3 regions of the Neptunomonas concharum genome follow, and region 2 is predicted to be linked to each of the others. Evidence: riboswitches for the same ligand, from Rfam matches in the RefSeq annotation. Region 2 holds a riboswitch; each other region holds the start of a gene.
What was found. A riboswitch is a leader RNA that binds a small molecule or an ion and turns the genes downstream of it on or off. The one in region 2 is predicted to bind thiamine pyrophosphate.
Positions count from the first base shown of each region.

Region 1: another riboswitch for thiamine pyrophosphate. It lies ahead of F0U83_RS09065 (TonB-dependent receptor); the one in region 2 lies ahead of thiD (bifunctional hydroxymethylpyrimidine kinase/phosphomethylpyrimidine kinase).
Region 3: another riboswitch for thiamine pyrophosphate. It lies ahead of thiB (thiamine ABC transporter substrate binding subunit); the one in region 2 lies ahead of thiD (bifunctional hydroxymethylpyrimidine kinase/phosphomethylpyrimidine kinase).

Region 1 is NZ_CP043869.1:1,942,979-1,947,197, reverse strand. Features, by position in the region: gene F0U83_RS09065 (TonB-dependent receptor) at 1-1,976, opposite strand, end outside; TPP riboswitch at 2,030-2,146, opposite strand; gene F0U83_RS09060 (M48 family metallopeptidase) at 2,261-3,286, opposite strand; gene F0U83_RS09055 (YjgN family protein) at 3,283-4,219, opposite strand, start outside.
Region 2 is NZ_CP043869.1:3,115,047-3,119,265, forward strand. Features, by position in the region: gene thiC (phosphomethylpyrimidine synthase ThiC) at 1-1,071, opposite strand, end outside; gene thiD (bifunctional hydroxymethylpyrimidine kinase/phosphomethylpyrimidine kinase) at 1,080-1,934, opposite strand; TPP riboswitch at 1,923-2,014, opposite strand; gene F0U83_RS14785 (MJ1255/VC2487 family glycosyltransferase) at 2,396-3,412, opposite strand; gene F0U83_RS14790 (phosphatase PAP2 family protein) at 3,409-3,942, opposite strand; gene F0U83_RS14795 (alpha/beta hydrolase) at 4,028-4,219, opposite strand, start outside.
Region 3 is NZ_CP043869.1:2,209,163-2,213,381, reverse strand. Features, by position in the region: gene F0U83_RS10425 (ABC transporter permease family protein) at 1-891, opposite strand, end outside; gene thiB (thiamine ABC transporter substrate binding subunit) at 870-1,844, opposite strand; TPP riboswitch at 1,837-1,934, opposite strand; gene F0U83_RS10415 (phosphotransferase) at 2,009-2,746, shown strand; gene purT (formate-dependent phosphoribosylglycinamide formyltransferase) at 2,736-3,917, opposite strand.

The DNA of each region.
Region 1 (4,219 bases), 1.2 Mb from region 2:
TCATTGGTTAAGTTGCGGCCCCAAAGACGAATGCTCCAGTCTGGCGTTTGGTAACCGATATGTGCATTAACCAATGTATAGCTATCGGAGCGCTGGTTGTGGCTATCAGAGAAATAGAACTCATCCTTGCCTTCTACTTCAATGCCCGAGAACCAATGCTGGCTATGCTTAAAGGCAGCACCTAGCATAAACTGATAGCTCGGTGATTGTGCAGAATCGCGGCCGTCGAAAGCAGCGCCAGAATCGTTTAGTTGGGTTTCCAGTAAACCTAAGCCGCCGAACAGGTTAATGGCTGGCGTAACCTGCCACTGTGCTTCAGCTTCAAGACCATAGCTGTAGGCTTGATCCGTATTATCGATATAGTCGATAAAACTGGTGCCACCGCTCGGCATAGATATCGTGCGGTAGCCTTTGATCTGAGCATCATTTCTGCGTTGATAAAATAGTGCAACTTGTGTCTGCAAACGATTATCGAGCAGGTTGCTCTTAGCGCCTACTTCATAGTTCCACAACGACTCTGTTTCAAAAGCGCGCTGCTCCTCGGGTAAATTTGTGTCTGCATTAACGCCGCCTACTTTGTAGCCAGCAGAGACAAGCGCGTAATAGGTACGGTTTTGATTCGCTAAATACTCAAGTGCTAAGCGTCCGCCAGCGAGTAGGTCGTCTTCATCGGATGTCACGCTGTCGCTGTCGCTATAATCAAACTCGCTTTGCTCAAAGCGTAATCCTGAGGTTAGACGTAAAACATCTGATAAGCGTGATTCTAACTGACCATATACTGCAAAACGTGAAGTTGTGTAATCGCTATTAAAATCTGCATTGTCGGTGCGCTGGCGAAGCAGATCAGTCTCTCGATGATAATAATAAACGCCGGTTACCCAATCGGTTGTTCCATTAAACAGCTCAGCACCGGGAGCAGAAATGAAACGCATCTCCGCTGTTGTTGTAGAGATATCCCTTTTGTAGTTATCAAACCAGTTGTAACCCCAATCCTCGGTTGGGTCATCCGGGTTGGTAAAAAAGAAAGGATAGGCCCAGTCCTCATCGTAGCCATACTCCTGATCAGCTGAGGAGTGACTAAGGCTGGTTTCCAGCGTAAATGCGTTGTGTCCTGTCCAGGTTGATTTCAGCGCAAGGGCTGATGATTCTAGGCGGTCATGCCCAGGCTGGTCAGATAATGTGTGACGATTGTTATCTAGCGAAAAGGCATCGTAACCGTTATCAACATCGGCATAAAAGCCAGTTAAATCGAGCATGTGGTGATCGTTAGCTTGAATGCGTAGCTTGCCGCGCAAAAATGTCTCATCGATATTGTTAGTGTGACTTTTATCGAGATAGTCGTTCTCCATAAAACCGTCACTACGGTTGCTTTGTATCGCTACTCGATACCCCACGTTCTCATTTACTGGGCCGCCTACAGCCGCTGTTAGGCTGCGGGTATTATAGGTCGCTAGCGTCGTTTCTACTCGACCTTGAGTCTTCGTCGTTGGATCGTTAGAGCGAATATGAATGAGTCCTGCTAGAGCGTTAGCACCATACAAGGTGCCTTGCGGTCCACGAAGTATTTCCACTTGCTGAGCATCCATCAGTGTTGCTGCCGCTCCGATATTACTCATATCTATGCCATCCATCGTCACGCCGACGGATGGGTTAACCGGCCCGATAAACTGGCTACGCTCGCCAATGCCACGGATCTGGAAAAAGCGTGCTCGGGATGCGCCATGACTGCTGTTGACGTTTGGCGCAAGTGAGGGCATTGCTTCGGTATGTGATGTGGGTTGTTTTTGTAAGGTTTCTTGATTCACGGCAGTCAGGCTAGCAGGGACTTGATTCAATGCCGCACCTCGGACGCCTGAGGTGATGTAAATGACAGGTAAGTCGTTATTCATTGATCTATTAGTAGCCACGGACTCATTAGCAGTAAGCACAGCCATTGCCAAGACAGATGGATAGAGCGGGTTTAACGTAAAGTGCATACAAGTCTCCGATAATAATGCTTGGAGACCCGGTTGAGTAGCGGGAAAAGTAGGCTTGTAATCGTTCCTATTCCTACGCCGGTATCATCCGGATCAGGTTCAGAGGGTTCGCACATCATGTGCATCTCAGGCCAGGCTAATAGATAGCACTGCCACCCCTTAGGACATACTCATAGTGAGTAAACGGTAGCGATTATACGGGTTACTGTGTGGATGGATAGTAAATTTTACACGTTGCGAAAATTTAGATAGCTCTTCATTCACTCGGGGTGATGACTGTCACGCTAATACTTCCTAGCGGCTTCTATTCGCTTTCGGGTATCAGGGTGCGTTGATAAATATACGTTGCCACTGTTTTTTGTTTTCGCTGCGTCTGGAATAATTTTTTCTAGCGCTGTTGCAAAGGCTTCTGTGTCTAATCCTAGTTTTAACATATGCTCTAGAGCGTACTCGTCCGCTTCCTCTTCTGCTTTTCGTGAATAACCTTGCTGCGTTAAAAATGTAGGGAAAGCAACGATGAGGTCTTGGCCGAACGATAAATTATCACCCACGATAAATACGGTCAGTAAGGCGATGGTTGAGGAGCGTATGACATGTTGTAGACCATGGCGGTGCTTGATATGACCAATTTCATGCAAAATGACACTGTTAAGCTCATTAGGTTGGTCTAACTGCTCCACCAGTTTATCCGTAACAAAAATATCGCCTGAGGGTAGTGCGAATGCATTAGCGATAGGACCGTTGCTATTTTCCATCGTACGAAAATGGAACTTGATAGGGATATCTATATCAACCCGATTAAGAAGTGTGCTTGTTATCTCGCTTCGTATTGAGGCTTGTTGTTCTTCAGATAATGATGAAGGGGTGAAGAGTGTGGAGTCGAGCACCGCTATACTATGTTCCCCAATCGCTATGCTCAGCTCGGCGGGGAGTGCGTGAGCAACTTGATAACTTATGGCGGGTATGCCCCATTTAATGAAGCTAAGAGTCAGTGTCACCACAAATACAATAGAAAAGATGATTAAAGACAGATTCGTCTCTAATGTGTGAAGCCAAAGGTTTCGAGGTTGGCCGGCGGACTTAATCCATGTATCAATCGCTTCGTTATCATGAGTCTCTAACAGAGTACCGTCAGGAAAGGTAATACGACGAGTAATATTCCCAACTCGGTTGCTAATATCGAGGTCACTAATATCCCCATGTAAGGGTTTACCATCAGCGCGGATCAATGTGTATCGGCTACCTTCGATGTGAATGTCAGCCCGCGAGCGGGCTGACTGATTGGCGGGATAGTAATAACCAGAAATCAAAGGCTGATACCTAAGTCACCTTGGAGATCAAAAGCTTCACCTAGTTCATCACCTAAAGCAGACTGTTTCTGTTGTTGTAAGCTTGCATAGTGCGCTAGATCTTGAGTTATCGTGCCCGATGTTGAGTCTGCGCGATAGTTGGCTAAGCGTACTTTAGCAAAAGGTATGGCTAAACCGAGCGTGAAAATAATCAGGAATAAATTTGTTATATGAATCCAAAACAGCGGTTTAACTTGAAGATTGGAGTGCAAGTTAAGTACGTTATCGAGTTTCAACTCGTTAAAAACATGGTTATTAATACGTGTCTCCATGTAGGCTTTAGCCCAAAAACTAAACATAAGTGTAAACAGGTAACCAACCAGAAAAAAGATATTGAACAGCCCTGGTTCTGTACCTGCTTCTTTCTGAGCGGATATCATCGCCCCGGCTCCTGCTGCATAACCTATAGCGGCAATAATTGCAGCAAATAATAAAAAGATCCCTAGGATGAAGAGGTAGGTTTTAAAAAACACGCTGATACTTATATTGGCACTAAAGTCGCCCTGTCCGTAATGGGCGTTGTTCCAACGGTATCGGTACATGAGCGCCTGTACATAGGGCCCCATTGCATAGATGCTGATCATTGCGAGGGCGGCTAAAATGAAGACTGCCATAATGCTATTCATGCCAAACAGCAGCCAAGTTGTACCAGCGATTAACCCGATAGCGACTGCAGGTAAAAAAGGTAATAACAACATGTATTTATAGGCGTTGCTTAACGAGCCATCAAATGAAAAGCGGACTTGTCGATAGCTGGTTATACGAGCATTAAAGCGGTAGCTGTTCCAAATGATCCACGGAGTGGCAAGCAATATAATTAACATCAAGCCGAAGCCGACCTGAGGGAATAGCTCACTTACTGCAACATAAATGAGCAGAGCAATGGCAGCGATA
Region 2 (4,219 bases):
GTGAGCAAGACACCATTTAGCCATGATCGAACCCCCTCGGGAGACGATACCGGTCATACGTTTTGCCGTCATCGGGACATAGCGCAGCAACACACCCGCATGGATGGTAAAGTAGTCCACCCCCTGCTCTGCCTGCTCGATCAAAGTGTCACGGAATACTTCCCAGTTGAGATCCTCAGCAACACCATTTACTTTCTCTAATGCTTGGTAAATAGGCACTGTACCAATAGGAACGGGTGAGTTACGCAGTATCCATTCGCGAGTTTCATGGATATTTTTTCCGGTCGACAAATCCATTATCGTATCGGCCCCCCAGCGTGTACCCCACGTCATCTTCTCGACCTCATCTTCAATGGAAGAGGTCAGCGCAGAATTACCAATATTGCCATTAATTTTCACCAAAAAATTACGACCGATAATCATTGGCTCTAATTCAGGGTGATTGATATTGCAGGGGATAATAGCTCGACCCTCGGCAACTTCCTGGCGCACAAACTCCGGCGTTATTTCATTGGGCAAGCGTGCACCAAAACTATGACCTGGATGTTGTTGCGCGACTAGATGACCTTCAGCCTGCGCTTTAGCAAGCTTCATATTTTCACGAATAGCGATATATTCCATCTCTGGGGTAATAATCCCCTGACGTGCATAATGCAGTTGAGTGACATTCTTTCCCTCTTTTGCACGTCTCGGCTTGCGCGTCAGCTCAAAGCGCAGCTCGTCCAAACGCAAGTCAGCCTCACGTGCGCGACCATATTCTGAAGAGAGGTGACTAAGCTGCTCCGTATCCGCCCGTTCCTCAATCCAAGCACTGCGCAGGGGCACAAGTCCTTTTCGAACATCAATCACCGCATCTGGATCAGTGTAGGGTCCAGACGTATCGTATACATAAAGTGGCGCGTTTGTTTCCCCACCCATGGCAGTCGGCGTGTCATCTAGAGAAATTTCTCGCATTGGTACGCGGATATCCGGACGGCTACCTTCAATATAAACCTTACGCGATTTCGGAAAAGGCTGTACGGACGCTTGGTCCACAACGGCACTTTGACTCAACATTGTGTTATCAGACATAACTCACCCTACTTAATATTATTTCTCTCAAAGGATTCCCAAAGGAGTGAAAAGTGATGCAAAGGCCCAGAACCTTGCCCCACCTGAAGCTGATCGGCGGCCAAAATAGCCCCTGATATATACTCTTTAGCGAACCTAACCGCTTGAGGCACTGCTTGCCCTCGCCCAATTCCCACAGCAACGGCTGATGCCAACGTGCACCCTGTCCCGTGCGTATTTTTTGTATGTGTTCGAGCAGATCTCAGTTCAATGACCTCCGTACCGTTTGATAGAAGATCTATCGCTTCGTATTGGGAAGATAAATGCCCCCCTTTGAGCAGCACCCATTCAATCCCCAAATCATGTAATGGATTAAGCAGCTCATACATGCCTGCTAGCGTATTCGGCACTACGCGTTGGGCAAGGAAAGCAGCTTCAGGGATATTGGGAGTGACAATGCGGCAGCGCGGCAACAATGCGCTTTTGAGCAAGCTTTCACCTTCAGAGTCCAACAAACGAGTACCACTACTGGAGGTAATGACAGGATCAATAACCAAAGGGATAGGCTGGTAGTTATTTAAGGTTTCAATAATCGCAGCGACATTATCACCCGACCCTAGTGCCCCCAGCTTAATAGCACGCACAGGCATATCATCCAATACAGCGGTAAGTTGGGCAGTTACTTGGTCAGCTGGAACAGGATAGGACGCTCTAACACCACAGGTATTCTGTGCCGTTAAAGTAGTAATAACAGTGGCACCGTAAGCACATAATGCCGAGAAGGTTTTAAGGTCTGCTTGAATGCCAGCCCCTGCCGAAGTATCAGAGCCAGCGATTGTAAGAATAACAGGAGGACTACACGAATCATCTAAAACTTGGGACATCTCGATTCCTACGCCAGTGTTAACTGGATCAGGTTCAGCGGGTTTAATCTCAGCCCAATTAGGCACCCCGACAAGATTTACAACAGTGTAAGGCTAATTAGTGTACCTGTCCATGGCTAACCTGTAAGAAATTATGAACAACTATTCAACAATAACCTAATAAAAATAGGACTTTTTCCTATATAAAAAAAAGTCAGAGTCGCCATAATAAGAAGTGTGGATCTCCTGTTCAAGGAACGAATTCAAGGACGGCCAAGGCAAGCGGAAGGGACAAACGGAAGCTCGAAAGGATACACCAAACCGCAAGGAAAATGGATGCCATGATTGAAGGCTTTATAAAGGAATATAAAGCCTTCGCACCTCTACTTCATGTAAAATATAACCACCAGCCATCATTATTTTATCCAAAACACGCCAAATCAGCAGCAAATAGATTCAAGTACACCAACAGCTTTGTAACTTTAACCCCAAACGTCCTTGGCCATTTGATCAATAGGTTTCGTACATCCGTTTGCAATCCAGTCCGACAGATGGGATGCCACATCAGGAAAGCAACGTGGCTCAGGATGTGAAGCGCTTAGCCACTCACTGATAACCTCTGCATCTAGCTCTTTAATAATGGTCGCCAAGCCTAAAGATTGTAAGATACATGCATTAGATGCCTGCTCAGTTTGCCCTTTCATTGGCTTACTGAGTAATTTTTTACCATATTGCATAGTTTCACTGGCTAAACCAAATCCACAATTTGTAATAACACCCGAGCACGCTGCCAAATCCCTTTCAAATCCCTCTCTGCTCAGCGGTAAAAAATGGACATTACCTTTAACGCTTGGTCCGCTCACATCAGCATATACATGAAATTGATGATCAGGAAAGCCACTAAACCAGTAGTACAATGTTTCGTCTCGCTCATGAGGCATGTAAACCAGAACTAGGTTTTGCTCATCCGTCGATTCAAAACGAGGGGGTTGTATCAAAGGAGGAACAATGGCGCCGCCAAAGTGATCCCAATGCACACCAACCGCCTTCTCAACAGGTGCGAATAGTTTCACACCCGGCTTTAATAATTTAGATCGATAACGATCCGGTAAACTATGCAGAAATGCATACTGATGCGCTAATCCTACGCTTGGCTTTTTCTTGAGCTTTGCAGCCCATGCGGTGACAGGCTCAAAATCAGATAACACCAAATCATATGCATCCAACTCCAATGAGCGCGCATCCTGAAGCAGCTCCCATATACTATTTTGCATCAGCGTTTTCATGAGCTGAACCTTCGCTCCTTCACCCATGCAAAAAGTTAAACCACGTCTTACCTGAAACGCTTTAAAGGGTTCCATATCAAACAACTTCTCAGCAGGTCGCCCGCTAAAAAGATAATCCACCTCTACACCTGCTGCTTCTAGCGCGGGAGCCATCACTCGCGCACGCGTAATGTGTCCATTTCCTGTTGCCTGAACACCGTATAGAACCTTCATACACCAACCCCAAGAAGCTGAAACACAACTTCAGCACATACAACGCCAAGTGCTGCTCCCGCGACAATATCTGAAGGATAATGCACTCCCAGCATCACTCTCGACAGGCCAATCAGGGCCGCTACCGAATAGGCCAGAAAAAACAGCTGTGGATAAAATTGAACCAGCAAGGTCGCAAATACAAACGCTGCCGCTGAATGTCCTGATGGAAAGCTAAACTTATCTGAGGGTTGAATCAGTGCATCAACGCCTGCCAACTCGCTTGGGCGACAGCGTCTTATTGTATTTTTTAGTAACAGATAGAGAGGAAGCTCCAGCAGATAAACGATCAAGCCTGTTTGTAAAAATAATGAACCGTTATTCGGCTCAAAGACAGCAAGTAACAAGCCTGCAATAGCATAGGCGAAGCCGTCACCTAAACGAGAGACACAACGGCTAAAATACGCAACACCCGAGTGCATATTGCGATAGGCCTGAAACCAGTGGAACGCTAGTGTATCCAGAGAATGAAGCGCCTGAAGTGATCGCATCACGGCCCCCTATGCTAGAGTGATGCGCTATTATCTCAGCCCAAAGGTGACGCTTTTGTTACACCTGTTTTAAAAGTTTATGACGCTATTGAGCTTTGGACGGCAGAACGACATTGGCGATCTCGTTGACCACTATTTCAGGATTATCCCAAGGCAGCATATGCCCACCTGGTAATTTAACCAAACGTAAAGGTTGCGCTAAGGCTTTAACCAGTCGCTCGCTATACTCCCAAGACAGCACTTCATCCTTATCACCGTGCAAAACGGTCAAACTAAA
Region 3 (4,219 bases), 910 kb from region 2:
CAACAGTATCCAGCTCAGTAGATAGATCAGCTTAAAAATATTGGCTTTTTGTCGGGAGGGTTGGGGTGGGGAGTGCGGGCTTCCATTATCCACTGACTGCCATGAGAGCGTGCCGAAACGTGTCATGACGGCGTATAGAGTGCCTGCAATCAGCAGTTGTGACCATGCCAGAGTGAGTGCTTCGGCTATATTAAAGTCATATTTGAGCGCTTGATAAATAGCTACTTCTAATGTGGTTGAACTCGGGCCGCCCCCAAGTGCTAGAACCACTGCAAAGCTATTGAAGCATAATACAAAAATAAAGCCGCTGATCACAGCGGATGATTGCCTCAGTACAGGCCATTCCACCGTTTTAAAGCGTTGCCAAGGGGAGAGTTTAAGCTGTGCAGCCAAGCGCCAACTGGTTTCAGGGATAGCGCTCAGTTGTAACCAGATCGACCGAATCGCTAATGGTGTATTCAAAAAAATATGGGCCAGTAAGATGCCTGACAACCCATAGAGGTTCCAGCCGTTCTCTGTCAGTTGGTTGAGTAATGGTGTTAAAAGCCCTGAACGCCCCAGCAGCGCAACCATGCCAGTAATGACGATCAGCGTTGGTGTTACAAAACAGAGTAAACAGAAAGCGAGAAACCAGCGCTTTGCGGGAAGTGTCGGGCAGTAAAATAGCGCTCTGGCAACCGGAATAGCGAGCGCAACAGAGAGTAATGCACTAAGCAATGACTGTTTTAGGGTAAAGCCTAACAGTTCATAGAAGTAGCTATCGCTTAGTAGGTTAATGTCAGGTGAGGCGCTCCCAAAACTAATCAGTCCATAAAAGGAAAGACAGGTAAAAGACAGCACCAGACCATAACTAAGCCAATGACTCATGGCTAATTGGCAGAAGCGCGCCACTCTCTAATCCATTGTTGACGCTGCTTGGCAATCTGCTCAGCTGTAAAGCCGATGGTTTTAGGCTTGATCAGACTATCAAATGCTTCGGGCAGTGTAACATCGTCGATGACCGGTAACATCCAGTTCGTGACAGGGATAATGGACTGCGCTTTTGGGGAGATAAGAAACGTCAGGAACTGCTGAGCCAGAGCTGGGTTTTGCGCATAAGCTGAAATGGCAGCAACCTCTGTTTGTACAATGTGTCCTTCGGAAAAACGCGCTGCTTTATATTGATTCTTTTGTTCAGCAACCTGATGGTAGGCAGGGGATGTGTTGTAGCTGAGAACATAATCGGCGTCACCCTTTAGGAACATGCTATACGCTTCCCACCAGCCTTTAGTGACGGTGACAGTGTGGCTTGCAAGTTGTTTCCAGGCAGAGGGTGCTTCATCACCATAAACGGCCTTAACCCATAGCATCAATCCTTGTCCTGGTGTACTGGTGCGCGGGTCCTGATAGATAACGGAGGCTTCTGACTCAATCAGGGCTTTTAGTGAGGTAGCAGGTTGTTGAATTTTCTCACTGTCATAAATGAACGAGAAATACCCATAGTCAAAAGGTACGAAGGTATCGTCCTGCCCATTAAGATGTGCACTAATTGGATCGAGTGAAATATTATGAGGTTGTGTCAGTTTCGCTTCACGGGTAATCTCGGTAAGGGAGTTATCCAGCCCAAGCAGAACGTCAGCCTTCGTGCGTGCTTGTTCAATGCGAGCACGGTTTAAAATGCTGACGCCATCTTCTACCGCGATAAATTCAATATCACATTGGCATTCTTGTTCGAAGGCAGTTTCCAGCTTAGGTCCGGGGCCCCATTCTGATACAAATGAATCATAGGTATAGATGGTCAGATCTGCCGCGTGTAGAGTTGTTGCGCTAGAGAGTAATAAGCCTGTAAAAAGTTTTTTCATCATGTCCTTTATTCCCTACGCCGGTATAACCCGGATCAGGTTCGACGGGTAAAATCTCAGTCTGCACCGATACAGACACCCCGATAAGAGGGCGCTATAGTACCATAAGTGTGATCAACAGTGAGTAGTGGTGAAGGATGATAATCAATGCTTAAGGGCATACTAAAATGGCGTTGACCTTAGCGGGGTGGCGGCCTCTTGAAGGCCATTCAGGTACGACGAATACACTATTTGTTGGTACTTATAAAAATCAGCCTGCCGTCCTTAGGATAAATTGTCGCAGTGATATTCCGGGTATTAATCGGCAAAGAGAGCAGCAAGTATTGGCGCGTATAGCAGGGTTTAGTTGGGCTCCTGATGTTTTAGAGTCTTCGGTAGATCAGTTGATCCTGTGCGAGTATCAGGAACTTAGCAATATGCCAGCGCAAGCTGATCTGTTGGCTATTGTGGCGCAGTGGCAATCAATATCTGATGTGCCTGAACAGAAGTACGATTTAATCTGGAAAGGTTACCAAGAAAAGATAGATGCCATATCAGCATCCGAACAACGGGCTTCCCTTCAAGAAAATCTGGATCGGACAAGGCGGTTATTTGGTGCATTGCCTAAGATTCCATATTGCCTAGCGCACCACGATTTACACATAGGGAATCTTTTGCAGAACAAGCAGCAGCTTGTTGTACTCGACTGGGAGTATGCAGGCTTAGGCTCTCCTTGGCTTGATGTCGCGGCATTGAGTGAAGAGTTTGGCTGCGAGGAGGCGGCACTGGCGAAGTTGCCGCTATTTGAACACCTTAATACAGCAGACTTTCAAAGCGCTTTGAAAACCGCAATCGCGCTACGGTCCGAGCTGAACCAGCTTTGGTATGCGCTGGTTCAGCCTGAATCGGCGGATGTTAAAGGGTAACCGTGATGTTAGAGGAAGCTTTACTGGCTTTAGAGATTGCTGATTCCACCGTATTATCGCGGGCAAGTACAACACCCATGCGCCGTTGTCCGGCCACTTCGGGCTTACCGAATAGGCGTAGCTGAGTATCTGGCATCGCCAGTACAGCGTCTAAACCAGCAAACTGTGCCTTATTAGAGTTGCCCTCAACTAAAATAACACTGGAGGCACTAGGGCCATGAAAATGAATGTTTGGAATAGGCAACCCTAATATAGCGCGGGCGTGCAGTGCAAATTCCGATAAATCTTGAGATATCATGGTAACCATACCGGTATCATGGGGTCTTGGTGACACTTCACTAAAGAGTACTTCATCGCCTTTGATAAAAAGTTCAACACCAAATAACCCTCGGCCGCCTAAAGCTTCGGTAACCTTCAATGCTGCATCTTTGGCTGCGCTTAGTGCTGCTGAGGACATCGCTTGTGGCTGCCAGGATTGGCGATAGTCCCCATCCACTTGAACGTGGCCGATGGGCTCACAAAAAGCGGTGCCATTGGTATGTCGAACAGTGAGCAAAGTTATCTCGTAGTCGAAATCGACGAAGCCTTCTATAATCACCTTACCTTGACCTGCTCGGCCTCCCTCTTGGGCGTATTGCCAAGCGCTCTCTATCTGATCTTCAGTTTTCACCGTACTTTGGCCTTTGCCTGAAGAACTCATGATCGGTTTTACAACACAGGGGAGCCCAATGTCCTGAATGGCCGCGAGATACTCTTCACGGGTTTCAGCAAACTTGAAGGGAGATGTCTTTAAACCAAGAGTTTCGCTGGCTAAACGACGAATTCCTTCACGGTTCATGGTTAAACGAGTTGCATTGGCGGTTGGAATGACAGTAAACCCTTCAGCTTCAAGCTCGATCAATGTGTCCGTGGCAATGGCTTCTATCTCTGGGACGATTAAGTCTGGTTTCTCGGCTTGAATGACTTCTCGCAATGCTTCGCCATCCAGCATCGAGATAACATGGCTTCTGTGGGCAACTTGCATGGCCGGCGCGTTCGCGTAGCGGTCAACCACAATCACCTCTACCCCTAATCTTTGTAGTTCGATGACGACTTCTTTGCCTAGTTCTCCACCACCACACATCAACACACGGGTTGCGTTTGCAGCAAGAGGGGTGCCAATTGTTGCCATGAGTTTTTATCCTTCAATGAAAATAATTCAGTCATTATACGTGATCAGAAGAAAAATCAGACATTGGACTTTGTTACTTATTAGCTATACTGAATCATGTGAATTTAGGTAGTACGCATTGCGAAAGCGTTGGTTAGTTTTTTCATATGTCTCCTTTGCCTTCGGGCACTTCAACCGAAATCATTTCGGTTAATGATGGGGCGGTCGAAATGGCCGCCCCTGTCTTTAAAATAATTCTGCTTTCCCTTCGTCTGATTGAAAACTTCTCGTAAACTATCAATTTTGTTACTTCGTGAATGTTC